4 regions of the Brevibacillus antibioticus genome follow, and region 1 is predicted to be linked to each of the others. Evidence: riboswitches for the same ligand, from Rfam matches in the RefSeq annotation. Region 1 holds a riboswitch; each other region holds the start of a gene.
The links. Region 1 has a riboswitch for cyclic di-AMP ahead of E8L90_RS08035 (CAP domain-containing protein). Riboswitches for the same ligand answer to the same signal wherever they lie in the genome.
Positions count from the first base shown of each region.

Region 2: linked by a shared signal. The riboswitch ahead of E8L90_RS17935 (C40 family peptidase) and the one ahead of E8L90_RS08035 (CAP domain-containing protein) in region 1 are both predicted to bind cyclic di-AMP.
Region 3: linked by a shared signal. The riboswitch ahead of E8L90_RS21220 (quaternary amine ABC transporter ATP-binding protein) and the one ahead of E8L90_RS08035 (CAP domain-containing protein) in region 1 are both predicted to bind cyclic di-AMP.
Region 4: linked by a shared signal. The riboswitch ahead of E8L90_RS20000 (CAP domain-containing protein) and the one ahead of E8L90_RS08035 (CAP domain-containing protein) in region 1 are both predicted to bind cyclic di-AMP.

Region 1 covers NZ_SZNK01000001.1:1,758,688-1,762,899, reverse strand. Annotated here, with positions in the region: gene E8L90_RS08050 (hypothetical protein) at 1-398, shown strand, start outside; gene E8L90_RS08045 (cold-shock protein) at 571-774, opposite strand; gene E8L90_RS08040 (rhodanese-like domain-containing protein) at 1,204-1,548, shown strand; cyclic di-AMP (ydaO/yuaA leader) riboswitch at 1,633-1,789, shown strand; gene E8L90_RS08035 (CAP domain-containing protein) at 1,797-2,600, shown strand; gene E8L90_RS30240 (hypothetical protein) at 2,665-2,820, opposite strand; gene E8L90_RS08030 (homoserine dehydrogenase) at 2,922-3,932, opposite strand; gene def (peptide deformylase) at 3,963-4,212, opposite strand, start outside.
Region 2 covers NZ_SZNK01000001.1:3,789,822-3,794,033, reverse strand. Annotated here, with positions in the region: gene E8L90_RS17945 (sensor histidine kinase) at 1-1,081, opposite strand, end outside; gene E8L90_RS17940 (response regulator transcription factor) at 1,082-1,801, opposite strand; gene E8L90_RS17935 (C40 family peptidase) at 2,016-2,537, opposite strand; cyclic di-AMP (ydaO/yuaA leader) riboswitch at 2,542-2,681, opposite strand; gene E8L90_RS17930 (LiaF transmembrane domain-containing protein) at 3,000-3,401, shown strand; gene E8L90_RS17925 (PspA/IM30 family protein) at 3,486-4,181, shown strand.
Region 3 covers NZ_SZNK01000001.1:4,422,579-4,426,790, reverse strand. Annotated here, with positions in the region: gene E8L90_RS21235 (ABC transporter permease) at 1-432, shown strand, start outside; gene E8L90_RS21230 (ABC transporter ATP-binding protein) at 429-1,484, shown strand; cyclic di-AMP (ydaO/yuaA leader) riboswitch at 1,655-1,801, shown strand; gene E8L90_RS21220 (quaternary amine ABC transporter ATP-binding protein) at 2,196-3,422, shown strand; gene E8L90_RS21215 (ABC transporter permease) at 3,406-4,212, shown strand, end outside.
Region 4 covers NZ_SZNK01000001.1:4,200,256-4,204,467, reverse strand. Annotated here, with positions in the region: gene E8L90_RS20010 (sensor histidine kinase) at 1-1,023, shown strand, start outside; gene E8L90_RS20005 (hypothetical protein) at 1,124-1,771, shown strand; gene E8L90_RS20000 (CAP domain-containing protein) at 1,901-2,488, opposite strand; cyclic di-AMP (ydaO/yuaA leader) riboswitch at 2,496-2,653, opposite strand; gene E8L90_RS19995 (ABC transporter substrate-binding protein) at 3,062-4,066, shown strand.

The DNA of each region.
Region 1 (4,212 bases):
GTCACAAACGCCCAAGAAGAAATACTGTGAGAACGACTGGTATTTTGCAAAACAACCTCGCTGTTGCTCTCACCGCTCACCTCGACCTGGTCAATCTGAACACAGAAGAGGTTGAAGTACGTGTGCAAGTATTGAACTGGGGTAACGCAGTTACGCAAACAAATCCAGTTAGCACCTTGCTTGACATCACGCAATTTATCCCTGCGAATACTCGCACTGCTTTCAATGCACTGGTCCCCGCTTCTTTCCACTATGAAGTGCGCCTTACCGTAGCAGAAAACAACAGAAATGTCCTTCTCACCACTTATGGCCGTACTTCTATCGGCGGCGGTCAAGTTGTTGGTCTTACCGTTCTTGACAGTCAATTCCAAACTGTCGAAATCGAAACTTGTATTTAACTATCTTGAAGGAAGAAAATGAGGAATTATGGTGGGTCGCCATAGTTCCTTTTTTTATCCGTTCGCATCCAGGAAAAGGCGCTGGGGACGACCCCAACGCCTTTTTACTTCTATGTCCTACAACAAAAAGAAACTGCCCTCGAAAGGACAGTTTCACTTTTTAAAAGGAGACTTACAGTTTTACTACGTTCTCAGCTTGTGGGCCACGGTTGCCTTGAACGATGTTGAATTGAACTTTTTGACCTTCGTCCAAAGTTTTGAAACCGTCACCTTGGATTGCGCTGAAGTGAACGAATACATCGTCTCCGCCTTCTACTTGAATGAAACCGAAACCTTTTTCTGCGTTAAACCATTTTACTGTTCCGTTCGTTTGCATTTAAAAAAACCTCCAAAAATTCAATTTGAATATGCTAGTCATATTTACCGAAGCAAATAAAGCTCACATATCATGAAGAAATACCAGATCATGTGCGATGATACGCCTTCATGATATGTGAATTTTACTTACTCAGCAAATATGCGAATGTCATAGGACGGAACTGCAAAATAAAAACTAAACCTTTTGAAAACCTAAAACAATGAAAGCCCTTCCTCTCTTCCATCCTTGCGGCTCCGATGACCGCGCCAGTGTGAATCGGGGATTCAAAAATGTTATCCATCAGCATACAAACACCTCGATGAATGATTAGGTATCAATTTTTCAAGTAGCAACCTCATTCTACCATGGTTGTCCAATAAAAGCAACCGTTCAGCCTTATACTTGGCGAAGCAGTACTCTGTTACAATAGTAGTAGGAGGGATTACATTGCAAAATCATACGTTGACAACGATTCAATTATCTGAACTGCTTAAAAAGAAGGTGCCTGTACTTTTATTGGACGTACGCGACGTCGAGAAATTTATCACCGGTAGTCTCGTTCACGAAAATGCATCGACACGAAACGTTCCCTATCTTCTAATGAAAGAACAGGACAAGCCGCTCGATGAAGAAACCGAAAAACTCGCGCAAAATGTGCAGATCGTTACCGTATGTACAACAGGTAACAAAGCTCAAAAAGCTGCGGCTCTGCTTCGTGAGCATGGTTTTCATGCAAATGCATTGGAAGGCGGCTTAACTGCATGGAAGGAACAATCAAACGAACCGAAATGAGCCTAATTTATCAACGATTCTAGCTATTTGCCATATATTACTCCTTTATTTCGATTGGGATTGTCTGATATTGTTGTTCATGCCAAACGAAATAAGCCGAGACTTCCTCTTTGAAAAGGAAGTGCGGGGGACTTTTTTGTGGATGAGATATTCCACATGGGGTGAATCGCCGAATTGGCGTAGGGTTGTTTCCTCAACCCGAATCCGACAACTAACCTCGTAGGCAAAAAAAAGGAGAGATTTGTTTTATGAAACGTTTTGGTTCTGTTACAATCGCGATGACTCTTGGTCTGGGCTTGGCTTTGACAGGGTTTGCTTCTTCTGCTTCCGCAGCTTCTAACTGCCCATTGAAGAACGGACAATTCCAATTCAATGTGGGTCAAAATATGGGACAATTCCAAAAAGCACCAAATGCACAACAGTTCATGAACTTTTTCCAAAAACAAGGCTTTGTTCCTGGCCAGCAACAAGCAGTACAGCCGATGCAACCTGTTAAGCAAGGACAAGCTACACCTGTACAACCATGCCCGATTCAACCAGGATCTTACCAACCTGCACCCGTACAACAAGCTCCAGTGCAACAAACACCATTACAACCAGCACCAGTTCAAGCTGCACCAGCGCAACCTAGCAAAAACGTTACTCAACCTGCCGCTCCAGCAAATCAAGTGGAACAAGGAAAAACGGGTGATTTTGCGAAACAAGTCGCGGATTTGGTGAACCAAGAACGTGCCAAAGCAGGTCTCAATCCTGTTCAAATGGATGCAGCATTGTCCAAAGTAGCGTTGGCAAAAGCACAAGATATGTCTGCTAACAACTACTTTGACCACAACAGCCCAACCTACGGTTCCCCATTTGACATGATGAAGCAGTATGGCATTCAGTACTCGACTGCAGGTGAAAATATCGCCATGGGTCAACAAAGTCCACAAGAAGTCATGCAACAATGGATGAACAGTGAAGGCCACCGCCAAAACATTATGAATCCTGCGTTCACAAAAATTGGTGTAGGCTTCACAAATGGTTACTGGGTACAAGAATTTATCGGATAAAACGCTTTGCACGAAACGAAAAGCCGGTGTCTCTTCATCGAGACCCGGCTTTTTCGTGTAGGCATTATTCCTGCTGTGTTTCGGATGCCTGGTTTTTGGGGGTACAACAGCAGCTATCCTGCTCATTTACCAAAGCGACGTTCTTTTGATGCATTTTTTGCTTGGTTGGATAAGCAGATACTTGCTGCAGCTCGGCATTAACATCAGACGATTGGTTCATCCGTATGGCCCCCCTCGCCGTTTTTGGTGGTGCATCCCTAGTATGCTCGCCGTTGTAAACAACTCATTCCTAAGGAACATTGGAAGCACATGCAACTTAGGCTATCTGCTAATGATATGTTCAAGGTCTTTTAAGGCAGCCGCTGCTGCCGCGACAGGGTCCGATTTTCCTCCAACAACCAATAAATCCCCCATGACATCTGTTTCTACCCGTATGGCTTTTGTCGTACCTGATACGGATGCAAATGGATGGGTTAAATCCAATGCACACAGTTCAACTGCTACAGAAACCGTACCATTCGCTTCCTTTTGAATAATTCCGATCAGCTTGGGAATCTTCGCATGCTTTTTCCACGTCTCGATTTGTAACGAGGTTATTTCGCGAATACTTGCGCGTGCGATATCAGTTAGATTTAGTTGCGCGCCAAAAGCGGCGTTTGCCAAGATCGTGAGCTTTGAAGCTGTATCCCAACCATCGATATCGTATGAAGGATCCGGTTCGGCAATCCCCAACTTCTGAGCGAGCTCGACTGCTTCTATACAGGTGAGTCCCTCTTCCATCATTTTTGTGAGCACGAAGTTCGTTGTTCCCGTAAAAATACCTTCGACTCGTTTCACTTCACAGCCTGCCAAGTTATACTGCAATAGATCGATCGTCGGCAGAGCTGCTGCTGTTGCTCCACTCCCTTTCAACACGGTGCCATGTTTTTTGGTTAGAGCGGCTAGGCCAGCATAATCGACAACAAGTGCACCTTTTGAAATCGCGATTGCATGCATAGCATTTTCCAATGCATAACGAATAAAAGTAAGACCGGGTCCTCCCTCTTTTTCAGATGGACCAGCCTCAATGAGCACATCCGCTTGAGCTGACTTGATAAATTCCAGCGCGTTCCACGATGGGTTCCTTACTTGTTTTGTATGAGCATATTCTGCCCATTTTCCTGAATCGATTCCGTTCTCATCATAGAGGCCGGAAGCCGAACGAACGACTCCCACGAGTCTGACATCCGCTTGATATAGCTCGCGGTACCGCTCCCGTCGCTGCTCCAGCAGTCTGGCTACCTGCTGTCCAACTGTTCCAAAACCCGTTAACATAATGTTCCAACGCTTCATGAGTCAATCTCCTCGCTGTTTATGCTCCGTTTATTTCCTACTTTTCGCTTGTATCCGGTGCAAATCCTTGCGATTCAGTTTTTTTCCTGTTCTTGCTGAGTAGAGCTCTTCCGTATGATCAATAAACAAGATTCCTTCCAGATGGTCCATCTCGTGCTGAACACACCGAGCAAGGAAATCTTCGGCTTCGATTGTCTTGGTTTCTCCTTGGCGGTTCAGCGTCTGAACTTTGACATAATTCGCCCGACGAACGAGTCCAAAAACACCTGGTATCGAAAGA
Region 2 (4,212 bases), 2.0 Mb from region 1:
TCAAGTTTTCCATGACACGGCGCAGCTTGGTCTCATCCGCTTCAATGTGTAGTTCATTGGAGATGCGCAGCTTCCATTGAAAGGTGAGGCCTGCCTCTTTGATTCTTGGCAAATAGTCCTCAATGATTCCTCTCAAGAAGCTTTTGACATGAATGCGGTTAATGTCGAGTCGAACTTCGGAGCTTTGGGTGGTGAAGTCCTGCAACTCATCCAGCAGCTTTTCTAAGTCCGTCGTTTTTAGCTCGATTTTGCCCATCTGTTTCTGTATTTTGGTCATATCCGCCACACGACCAGAGCCGATATATGACGCATACCCTTTGATCGTGGTAAGAGGTGTGCGGAAGTCGTGGGCGATTGAAGCAATCATTTCGGCCTGTCTTTCTTCCGCTAAACGAAGCTCATCAACCATATCCCCGAAATATCGAAAGAGTTGCCCAAACTCATCATGCGAGCGATACGTAAAAGTGACCAGCCGCTTCCCTTCCTGGATTTCTTGGGTGACGCGCGATAATTCGTTCACGGGTCGTAGTATCCAGCGAACGAACAAAGCGAGCAGAATCAATCCCACCAGACTAATGCTTCCGTAAATAAACAAAAGCATCATGGAAACCCCTGTTGTCGCCATCATGTCGTAATCATCTGTGTAGAAATAAACAACGATCTCCCCTACACGCGGTGGCTCCTGCTGAAAATGGTACTCAGCGACCACTTTGAGGTCACTTTGCTTGGCAGATTCGCCACGGCTTGATGAGGAGGGAGAAGGCATTTTCAAATTATAGGCGCGTGATGTTTTGCTGTAGATGGTGTTACCATTAGCATCCTTCACGACCATTCGGTACATCACGTCGTCTGGCAACTGCTTATCAAGCTCCAAGCGTTCGACTGGGTCCTTGAAATTACTGACGAGAAGCAGTTGATTGAGCATGACCTTCTCTGCGGCTTCCTTCTCAGCCTGGTACTGATTATGCCGATCATTTTTGAGTTGAGCGACAATAATGTCTTGAAAAACAAATTTAAACAACAAAATATTGAGTGTGAGCAAGGCAATGAAGGAGAGTAAAATTTTATTGCGTAAGCTCATTTAAAGCTTCTCCCCGATAAATACGTAGCCTGTCCCCCATTGTGTTTTGATGAACTGCCGTTCTGTTTCCAGCTTTTCACGGAGGTTTTTGATATGGACGGTCACTGTATTGAGCGAGCCATAACCATATCCCCAGACACGGTCATAAATTTGCTCTCTAGTAAAAACGATGCCCGCGTTTTCTGCGAGGAATGTGAGCAGTTGAAATTCTTTTGTAGAGAGCTCAATCTTTTGATTACATACATAAACGGAATACGTTTCTTTATGAATTTCCAGGTCCTTGAATTTCAAAACTGTAATTGGAGAAGAGGCTGTTTCCTTCTCAGGCTGCTCTTCGGTATGTTTGCGAATGCGCTCATAGCGACGAAGGTGGGCACGAATGCGAGCGAGCAGCTCTTCTGTATCAAAAGGCTTCGTGATGTAATCGTCTGCGCCGATTTCGAAGCCGACTACCTTATCTACCGCTTTTCCTTTTGCACTGAGAAACAGTATAGGCAAATCCCACTCACGGCGAATTTGAGAGCAGAGCTCGTAGCCACTCATGTTGGGCATCATAATATCCAAAAGGATCAGGTTGGGTCGCTCTCCTTGGCTGAGCAGGGAGAGTGCATCTTCTCCGCTCTCTGCGGAGGAAACGGTGAAGCCTTCGTTCTCCAAAATGTCTTCTAGCAGTTCAATAATTTCCAGATTGTCATCGACAATTAAAATGTGATCTTTCACCGGAACAACCCCCAGTTACTTCTATTAATAAGGAATACCATTCAAAGAATGGGTCTTGTCTATCATAACATGCTTTGACCTGGTCAGGGGAAGAAACCCCGTAAGTTATTAAGTTGTTCGAATATGTGAGGGTACCTCTTTAGACCAGGTACTAAATTTCGTCAGAAAAAGCCAGAGACGTTTTGTCCCTGGCTTTTATTATTTTGCCGAACGACTATTTTTGAGCTGGTTTTTCCGGCAACGATGCAGCTTGCACCGCTTTTTCCTTTTTCGGAATTTCTGCTTTCGCTAGAACAGGAACGCTCAGACGCTTGGCGCCTACATAACGCTTGCTCCAGTAGTATGGATCGTTCAACTTGGTGTTGACGACTCCACGACCAGATTCCGAGTGCACGAATGTGCCGTCTCCAATGTAGATACCCACGTGAGAAATGCTGTGACCGTTCGTATTGAAGAATACGAGATCGCCTGGCTGCAATTCTTTTCTGTCAACCTCTGTACCTAATTCGTACTGGGAAGCAGAATTGTGAGGTAGATCTACACCTAACGCATCAAATACGTAGCGCGTGAAACCGGAGCAGTCAAAGCCCTTTTTGGACGAGCCGGAAGATTTGTAAGGGGTACCGTACAAGTCGCTGACTACTTCACCCAGAGAATTCTCCTCAGCAGCCTGTGCAGCGCCTGCCCCCATAGCAAGCAATCCAGCCATAAATAAAGATAAAACCACCTTGCGCAAAAGAAACTGCTCCCTTCGTGAGCCTACGAGGTTAGCTGAAGGGTTCGGTCGAAAGGACGCCCTAGGCTGCTAGGAGTAGCAACCATTCACCCCAAAAACGTGGTTCCCCCGTTTCCGCCAAGCGGAATTCGGCTATTTTTCGATGTTTTTTTACACGCACTCTTACGAAGATTCTACGCCAGTCCTTTTTTTCCTTCTTTTTATCTGTTCGTTCACATATTCGTCACAAAGATACCGTCAAATGCTGTAACGTTTTCGTTCGATAGTGCAAGCCGCCTTTCGACGCGGCCTTGTTCTGGCTTGGGGGACAGCTTGTCCGATTAGGGCAGGAAATTCTCTCCGTCCGAGGACGGAGGGAAAAACCAACCGCACGCCCGTTATGGGAAGCCTATACCGGGGGCTACAATAAGGGCATAACGTTCCACAAGCACCACATGCAAAACGAATGGAGGTAAGCGAGTAATGAGCGAACGGTCTGGCAAAGTTCTACTCGGGCTGGTTCTGCTGCTAGTCGGTGGGGTGGTTCTTCTAGATCTGGTGGGTATCGATATCGGAGATTTGATCGGGTTCATCATTCCCGGCGTGATCATGTTATACGGTGCCAAAAAGATCATGGGACAAACCGGTTCACGTTTTTGGGGAATCCTAGTCTTCCTATTCGGGTTCCTGATGTTGATTGGCAAGCTTGACCTACTGTTTCACGCGCTTCTGGCCATTGGGGTGATTTATCTGGGATATCGCTTACTGCGTCCCAGCCAAGAACCAAAACAAGCGCCACCTGCTTGGGAGCGTGAATGGGCCCAAAAAGTATTAAAGGAAGATACGCTGGACACTTGGGAGAGAAACGTAACAAAACGGTCATAACCGTTTTAGCAGCCGCAATAACACTATGTCGCAAGAGTCTTTTGGATGAACAATATGATGTGATATGATGAGGAGGAAAAAATAATGAGTATCTTTAAACGTTTGCGTGACCTGACAGTAGCTTCGGTAAATGATGCATTGGATTCGATGGAAGATCCGGTAGTGATGCTGAATCAATATATGCGTGACATGGAAGTAGAAATCGGACAAGTTGAAGTAGCGGTTGCCCGTCAAGTTGCACTGGAAAAGAAATTCCGTCAGCAATTGGACGAAGCCAATGCTCTGATCGAAAAACGCGATCGTCAAGTCAAGCTCGCCTTGTCTGAGGGAGAAGACGAGTTGGCTCGTCGAGCACTCGCTGACAAGAAGCAATACGAAGGCCGTGCAGCGGAATATGAAACTCTCTACCTGTCAGCATCCGAGGCAGCTGCGCAAATGCGCGAGAAGCTGGCTGAGCTGAAGGAAGAGTTCTATAAAATGCGTGCGAAAAAGTTCACACTGATGGCACGTGCACAAGTAGCTCGTACACAAAAGCAAGTTAATCAGGCAGTTGTCGGTATCGGCAATCAGTCCGCAGGCCGTGGCTTCGCCCGCATGGAGGAAAAAGTCATGCGCATGGAAGCAGAAGCGCAAATGAGTGGACAATGGCGTCAAACGAACCGCGCTTGGGAGAACGCTTTGTCTGAACTGGAAAAGGATGATCTCGATGCAGAACTTGCCAGCATCAAAGCATCCATTAATGAAGTGAAATCACCGATAGCCAAACCAGTACAATCCTAATTCAACAGGAACTGGGGGATAAGGTGTAGAA
Region 3 (4,212 bases), 2.7 Mb from region 1:
AGCTGGCAGCCAGGAATATATGGAACGGTTTGGCTCATTTTGATTGCGTATGTGACTCGCTTTTTGATCTTGCAAGTAAAAAGCAGTACGGTCTCCATTATGCAGGTGGGCAAGGAAGTAGAAGAAGCAGCACGGATCAACGGTGGTCGATTTTGGACGAGGTGGTCCCGGATATTGCTTCCGCTCTATGCACCGGGAATGGCAACAGGCTTGTTTCTGGTGTTCCTGACAGCTTTTACTGAATTGACAATATCATCGCTTCTGTGGTCATCCGGTTCGGAAACAATCGGTGTCGTTATTTTTAGCTTTGAGCAGGCGGGATCAACGACTCATAGCACGGCCCTTTCTTCGTTGATCGTAGTGGCCATCCTGCTGGCTTTGACAATGGGCGGTTTATGGAAACGATATTGGCAACGGAGGATACAGGGATGAACAGTGCAAGAGTGAAGGGCGTTTCCAAAAAATTCGGAGATGTGACGGCGCTCCACCATCTGGATCTACAAATTGGACAAGGGGAATTCGTTGCTTTGCTCGGGCCGAGCGGTTGCGGAAAAACGACACTGCTTAGGCTATTGGCGGGTTTTGAATCGCCTACCAGCGGAGAAATCTGGATCAATCAAGAGTGCGTAGCGGACCAGGCAAGAAGAAAGCCGCCAGAGGAGCGGCGGATTGGTATGGTGTTTCAGTCATTCGCACTTTGGCCGCATTTGACTGTCTATGAGAATGTCGTGTTTCCGTTGCAACATCAAAAGCACGTGCCTGCCGCTTACAAAGATAATCCAAAGGTACGGGTGGCCCAAATGCTGGAGATGGTCGGTCTTGGAGGAATGGAAGAGAGATTTCCCAATCAGCTCTCTGGTGGACAAAAGCAGCGCGTTGCTCTGGCGCGGGCCATCGTGTTTAACCCTACGCTGCTTCTGATGGACGAGCCATTGAGCAGTCTCGATGCAGAGCTGCGTATGCAAATGCGCAAGGAAATCCAATTTATTCACCGCGAGCTGGGGACTTCCATCGTCTACGTCACACACGATCAGTCAGAGGCACTGGCTATGGCGGATCAGATCGTCGTAATGAAAGGCGGCAGGGTGGAACAAGCAGGTAGCCCGCAGGATATATACTATTCGCCCCAATCGCCTTTTGTCGCCAAGTTTGTGGGACGGGCTAACTTCTTAAAAGGAAACTGGTCTTGCCCCAATACCTTTCTGTTGGAGAGACAAGGAGAGCCAGCGGTACCAATTGCTGTTTCCCGCGACTTTTCTTCCTTTCACGCTCAGCAAATATTGCCGGTTCGTCCCGATCAGTTGAAGCTCGCAGCGTGGCAGCAAGGAATGGAAGGCGTTATCGGAAAGGTATCTCATGTGCAATTTCAGGGGAGAGAACTGCTTTATTCCATCCGGGTCGGGGAGGATGACTGGGAGGTTGTCACGGACATCAGTCAGCGCTTTTCCTATGAGGAGCGTGTATGCGTAGAGGTTTGTGTATAGAAAGGGAAAGATAGCTAAGGGATTCTTCAATTGGATGAGCATGAACCATCTAAATCAATGCGACTCATTAAGAAAGGCGCTATTCAGTTTGATTCAACGAAAATGAACGTTCACAATAACTGGAAGCGAGCGTATAATCAAAGTCACAATCACGATCAAATAAGCAACAAAACACAATACGGCCTAGTTCCGAGATTCTCGGAAGCGGGGGAACCAATCTTTTGGGGTTAATCCTGAGTGATCAGGAGGGATGAGGAAAAGTCTTCTCTGCCATCCTACCCGTCAGCTAACCTCGTCGGTCAAAGCAGGGAAGGTCATGGATGGATAAAGTCTAGGCATATAATGCGCAACCAGGGGATTCCTTGGCGGGCGTGTGATAGGTCGATGCAGGCTTTTTCTTTGGGACCTTTGTTCTGGAGAAAAAGGATGGATCGGCCTATTTTTTATGGAAATACCGACGAGTAGCTTACGCGATACAGTCGTGAATGAAATGGTGTGGATCGCTGGGAGGAAAACGGTACGACATAAACCGCTGACAATCGAAATCAGGAAGACAGAGTACAGGGAGTCCTGAAAATGGGCGCCAGGTATTACGTAAGCCTGCGGATTTTCAACGCAAGTAAAAATCAAGCGTGCATGCTTGACTTTGCTTGCGTGTGGAAACTTCGCAGGCTTTTTGCATTTACGAAAAAACGAAGGATGAGGGATACCATGCCCAAAATGAAAGTCCATCAACTGACAAAAGTGTTCGGTAAGCAGCCTGAGCTGGCCTTGAAGCTGCTGGCGGAAGGACGTACGAAAGAACAAATTTACAAGCAAACGGGCCAGTCTATCGGGGTCAATCAGGTCAGCTTTGAAGTCGAGGAAGGTGAAATCTTCGTCATCATGGGCCTGTCCGGCAGCGGCAAATCAACCTTAATCAGACTGTGCAATCGATTGATTGACCCAACGAGCGGAAGCATCGAGATCGATGGGGAAGAAATTGTGGACATGAAGGCATCGGCTTTGCGCGAGGTGCGGAGGAAGAAGCTCGGGATGGTATTCCAAAATTTCGCCCTGTTTCCGCAGCGGACGGTTCGGGAAAACGTGGAGTTTGGTTTGGAGATTCAACAAGTACCACCAGGGCTCCGGCAAGAAAAAGCACGGGAAGCGCTCGCGCTCGTTGGACTAACCGAGTGGGAAAATGCGTACCCGGATCAATTGAGCGGAGGCATGCGCCAGCGAGTCGGATTGGCGCGGGCGTTGGCTAATAATCCAGATATTCTCTTGATGGACGAAGCGTTCAGTGCACTGGACCCGCTCATTCGAAAAGATATGCAGGATGAGCTGCTGGAGCTTCAGATGACGATGAAAAAGACGATCCTGTTTATTACACATGACTTGCACGAAGCGTTGCGGCTGGGCGACCGGATTGCCTTTATGAAAGACGGGCAGATCATTCAAATCGGCCGCCCAGAAGAAATCATGGCAGACCCAGCGGATGAATTCGTGCGGAAATTCGTGGAGGATGCCGACCTGTCCAGGGTGCTCGTTGCTGAAAATGTGATGAAACGGGCAGAAGCAATCACACCTGACAAAGGGGCGCGAGTGGCGCTACAACTCATGATGGATAACGGCGTGTCCAGCTTGTACGTCGTGGACAAAAAGCGCACACTGCTTGGCTTGATTACGGCGTATGACGTATCACTCGCGATCAGTACGGGAGATTCGCTGGAGACGATCATGAAAACCGACCTCCCTACCGTTTCACCTGACGCACGTCTGCACAGTTTGTTCCCGATGATGGCAGACCTGCACGTCCCGATTGCGGTAGTGGGCGAGCAGCAGCGTTTGTTGGGTGTCGTCGTAAAAGGAGCGGTGCTAGGTGGGCTGGTAGGAAAAGTAAATGTCCAAGAGCATCAGAGAACAGAGGTGATGAGTGATGGACGCCTTGCCTAAGCTGCCGATTGGCGAATGGATGGAAGGGTTCGTGGAGGTACTGGGCCATTACAAAGGGGTATTGTTTGATCCGGTGTCGATCGTCATTTCCACGATGGTGACTTACTGTTCCACGGTTTTGGCAGAGATACCTTCGCTGATTCTCATCTTGCTGCTGGGGGCCGCTACGTGGGTTTTTGCAGGGAGAGCGTCCATGGTCTTTACGGTTATCGGACTTTCTCTCATTCACAATTTGGGGTACTGGGATGAAACGATGGAGACATTGGGACTCGTCCTCACTTCCGCGATTATTTCGATCGCTATCGGGATTCCGGTGGGCATTCTTTGCGCGAGACACGATACGTTTCGTAATCTCGTCACGCCAGTACTGGATTTGATGCAGACGATGCCAGCGTTCGTTTATTTGATTCCCGCGATCTTTTTCTTCGGCTTGGGCGAGGTGCCGGGAGTCATTGCCTCCGTTATTTTTGCTTTGCCGCCAATCGTGCGTCTTACGAACTTAGGCATACGCCAGGTCCCAGCGGAAATGGAGGAAGCGGCGGACGCCTTTGGCGCAACTGGGTGGCAAAAGCTCGTGAAAGTACAACTGCCTTATGCGAAATCGACGATCTTGGCGGGCGTCAATCAGTGCATCATGCTCGCCCTGTCGATGGTGGTCATAGCGGCTATGATCGGGGCGAAAGGCTTGGGGGCGGACGTATATCGTGCTGTTTCGCAAGTGGATATAGGAAGAGGATTCGAGGCGGGACTATCTATCGTGATTATCGCTATCGTCTTGGATCGGCTTACT
Region 4 (4,212 bases), 2.4 Mb from region 1:
GGTATCGTAACCTATCTGCTCTATAAAGTACTCCAGTTTTACTATCGGGTGGGGGTTAAGTACGAAGATCCGCTCGCCCAGGTTCGTTATTTCATCAGGGAGATGGGGGATATCAATTTCTTTTTGATTGTCTTTGCTCCCATTGCGATCTTGTTTTTCTATCTTCTAACCAAACGGTATGCTGGCTACTTTCGGGAGATTTCTACGGGCATTCATTATCTCGCGAGTGGAGACTTTACACGGCATGTCCATATTCCATCCAATGATGAGTTTGCAGAAATCGCCAAGGATATTAATACAGCAAGCGAAATGCTGCAAAAGGCGGTAGAAAGAGGAGATTTCGCCGAAAACAGCAAGGATCAGCTTGTTTTGAATCTGGCGCATGATTTGCGTACACCACTGACATCTGTTCTGGGTTATTTAGATTTAGTTTTACGAGACGAGCAGATGCCACAACAACAAATGCGGCATTATGCGACGATTGCTTTTACCAAGTCACAACGATTGGAAAAGCTGATCGATGAGCTCTTCGAAATTACGAGAATGAATTACGGCATGGTCAACATCGAGCAAAAGGTCATTGATTTGAGTGAATTGCTAGTCCAGTTAAATGAAGAGCTGTATCCTTCCTTTGAGAAAAATGAGCTCGTCGGGAGGTGTACGGTTGCTGCCCAATTAGTGATCGTGGGAGATGGGGAGCTGCTGGCACGCGTATTTGAGAACATCCTGACCAACGCGATACGCTACGGGGGCGATGGTCAATTTATCGATTTGAACGCTTATCATGAGGGCGATGAAGTGGTTGTACAAATCATGAATTACGGCGACCAGATACCTGAGGAGGCGCTGCCGCATATTTTTGAAATGTTTTTTACGGGTGACAAAGCGCGAACGCATCAAGGGGGAGGAACAGGACTCGGCCTGTTTATTGCTAAAAATATCGTCGAGAAGCATCGGGGAACGATTTCTGTCCAAAGTGATTTGATTCGAACATGCTTTGAGGTCAGGTTGCCGTGTGGATGAAATGATGCCAAAGAACAATTCTCATGGGTATCCAAATTTTGGTATGATATTCCTATAACTAAACCATATGCAAAAGATGAATAATTTTTGGGGGGTAGTTATGAATAAATACACATGGACATTGATAGGTGCGGTAATTGTTGCTGGAATATCATTGGCTACTTGGGCTGGGGCCATTAACCAAGGGGATAAGGAAGCGCTAAACGCATATGTAAAGATGGAACAGGCACGTAACCAAGGGAACAAACCCTTAAGCAAATGGAGTAGTAATGTAACCCTTTCGGATTTTTCAATTCAGGGAGCTGTTTTACCAGAAGCGGATAAAATACGTAAATACAACGATACGAATATGCAAGGACTACTATCTTCAACGGATGAAAAGCTTTCCTTCATTATGGAAGGGGATGAAGTAAAAGGTATAGTTTTAGCAACAGATACAGAGCCAATCATGGCTGGTGGTGAAAAAAGTGGCCCTGAGTTGTTTGACCTTTACAAGAACATGAAAAATACGCTCGGGGAAAATGTAAACATGAAGTACTTTAGTTATTCAGGTGGGTTTATTTTCGTTGCAACTGATAGGGAAGGTGAGGAAAGCTTGTGGCTCGATCGACGTGCTTCTACATCTTTAGAACTTCCTTCACACAAGCAACTCAAATCTGAAGAAGTTGTAGAAAAAATTCGAGAAGGTGCGGAATCGGTGGATGAAGAAAAGACAAACGAACTAGAAATGGGAAGTAAATCTGAATAAAGCGTATAAAGCTAGCTGTTGGCTTTTCACGGAGATTGATAGATGTTCAAAGGCCACTCCAGACAAGGCTGGGAAAAAACAAGAAAGCCGGGTCCCCGCTAGAGGACTCGGCATTTATATCCAATTTCTTTATCCGATGAATTCTTGTACCCAGTATCCATTCACAAAGCCTACACCGATTTTGGTGAAGGAAGGATTCATGATGTTTTGACGGTGTCCTTCACTGTTCATCCATTGGTTCATGACTTCCTCAGCGGTGCGTTGACCCATGGCGATGTTCTCACCCGCGGTCATAGAAGATACTCCGAATTGTTTCATCATGTCAAATGGAGAGCCATACGTAGGGCTTGTATGGTCAAAGTAGTTGTTGTTGGACATATCAGCCGCTTTTGCTTGTGCAACTTTGTTCAGGGAAGCATCCAGTTCCACTGGCTTCAGACCTGCTTTTGCACGCTCTTGGTTTACCAAATCGGTTACTTGCTTCCCAACAGAGGAAGCATCCACTTGTTGGTGAGCTTGTTTTACTGGCTGTTGAGCTGGCTGCTGTTGATTCGCTGGTGCTGCGTAAGGTGCTTGCATTTGCGGTTGGACAGGTTGCATATATGGTTGATACCCGTATTGCGGACATGTGGTAGCGGCAGAAGCTGTGTTAGAAAAGCCGGAGAGAACAAATCCCAATCCCAATGTCGCGATTGCAATAGTACCGAGGCGTTTCATATTCACATCGTCTCCTTTTTTTGGCCTACGAGGTTAGTTGACGGATTCGGATTGAGGAAACAACCCTACGCACTTTGGCGATTCACCCCATGCAGATCTCTCATCTGCAAGTAAAAAAGATCCCCCGCACTTCCATTCGAGAGGAAGTTTCGGCTGTTTTGTTTGGCATGACCTAGAATAACAGAGATTCACCGGTGAAAGAAACCCGTAAAATTTGGTAGGATTAATGAGGATATCTCTTGTTTTATTATTCGGGTTCAGAGACGTTAAAGATGAGTCAGAAAAAGGGATGCGCATATGATCGGCGGCTGCTCCGAATGCTTCCCGAGCTGATTCAGCATACCTCATAGACAGTGCAGGTGGATAGGGCCTCTTATGCGAGGCTCCTTTTTTTATTGTTTTTCGTTAGTCAGGAAGTGACGAGTTTGTATAAAGCTGGTCGTAGAGAATGTGTATTGAGCATGCAATCCAATTTGGGGTAAAATTTACTCAAGTAAAATGATAATGATTATCATTATAAATCGAAGGGTTGTTTTGTTACAAAGTATAAAACTTATTGGAGTGATTTTAATCATGGCAAGATCGGGATTTATGAAAACAGGATGGATATCGCTTATAACGGCAGCAATGATTACGGTGACAGGTTGCGGCTGGACAGGCGATCAAGCTGTGGCCACGGTGACTACCGATCAGCCTGCACAGGCAACGGCAGCGCCAAGCGAAGCTCCGCCTCGGACGGAAACGCGCGTCGTAACCGATGGCTTCGGAGAGGTAGAGATTCCGACAAATCCAAAGCGAATCTCAGCTCTTTATCGTGAAGATTATTTGGTTGCGCTTGGGGTAACGCCTATTGTGCAATATTATAACCCAATGTGGGGCAAGCAGGATTATTTGAAGCTGGAAGTGCCGTTGTTCGACGTGACCGGCAGCATCGAAGCCATGCTTGTGTCCGAGCCGGACTTGATCATTGGCGCCGGAGAGGTCGATGCAGCACAATACGCGCTCTATTCCAAGGTTGCGCCGACGTTCCGCTTGCCGGACGACGTACTTGCGGATTCGCGCAAAACATTGACCTTAATCGCCGAATTGCTTGGTCTCAGCGACAAGGCGGAGCAGGTGCTTGCCGATTACGAAGCCCGTATTGTCGATGTGAAGGCGAAGCTGAACGCGGCGATCGGCGATGAGAAGCTTGTTGTTCTGCGGATGAACGTCGTAGATAAATCGATTAATATTTTTGGCATTCATAACACGTTTGTCGGACAAATCTTGTATGAGGATCTTGGGCTGAAGGCGCCAGGGTTCGCCGAGGCGATGACGAAGGGCAATATCGTCTTGTCGAAGGAGGTCATTCCGGAGCTTGACGCGGACCATATTATTTTGCTTCCGTCCAACGGGACGTGGGAGGATGAGAGCAACATGAAAGCACTTGAGGAAATGAAGGCAGATCCGTTATGGCAGACCGTTCCTGCATTTAAGAACGGCCATGTATATCCCGTAGAGAGATCATATTGGCAGACGGGAGCCATTACGGCCAACGGGTTGAAGATGGATGATTTACTTCGATTACTGGCTTCTTAGCAGGAAATAAGAGTGATTACGTTCATTGGCGAGACTCATCGCCATAATTAAGAAAGAGCCACTTTTCAACGAAGGTTGATGGGTGGCTCGATTTGATTTACACTATATCCATTGAGAATGAATATCAATTAAAAGGCGGTTGATAG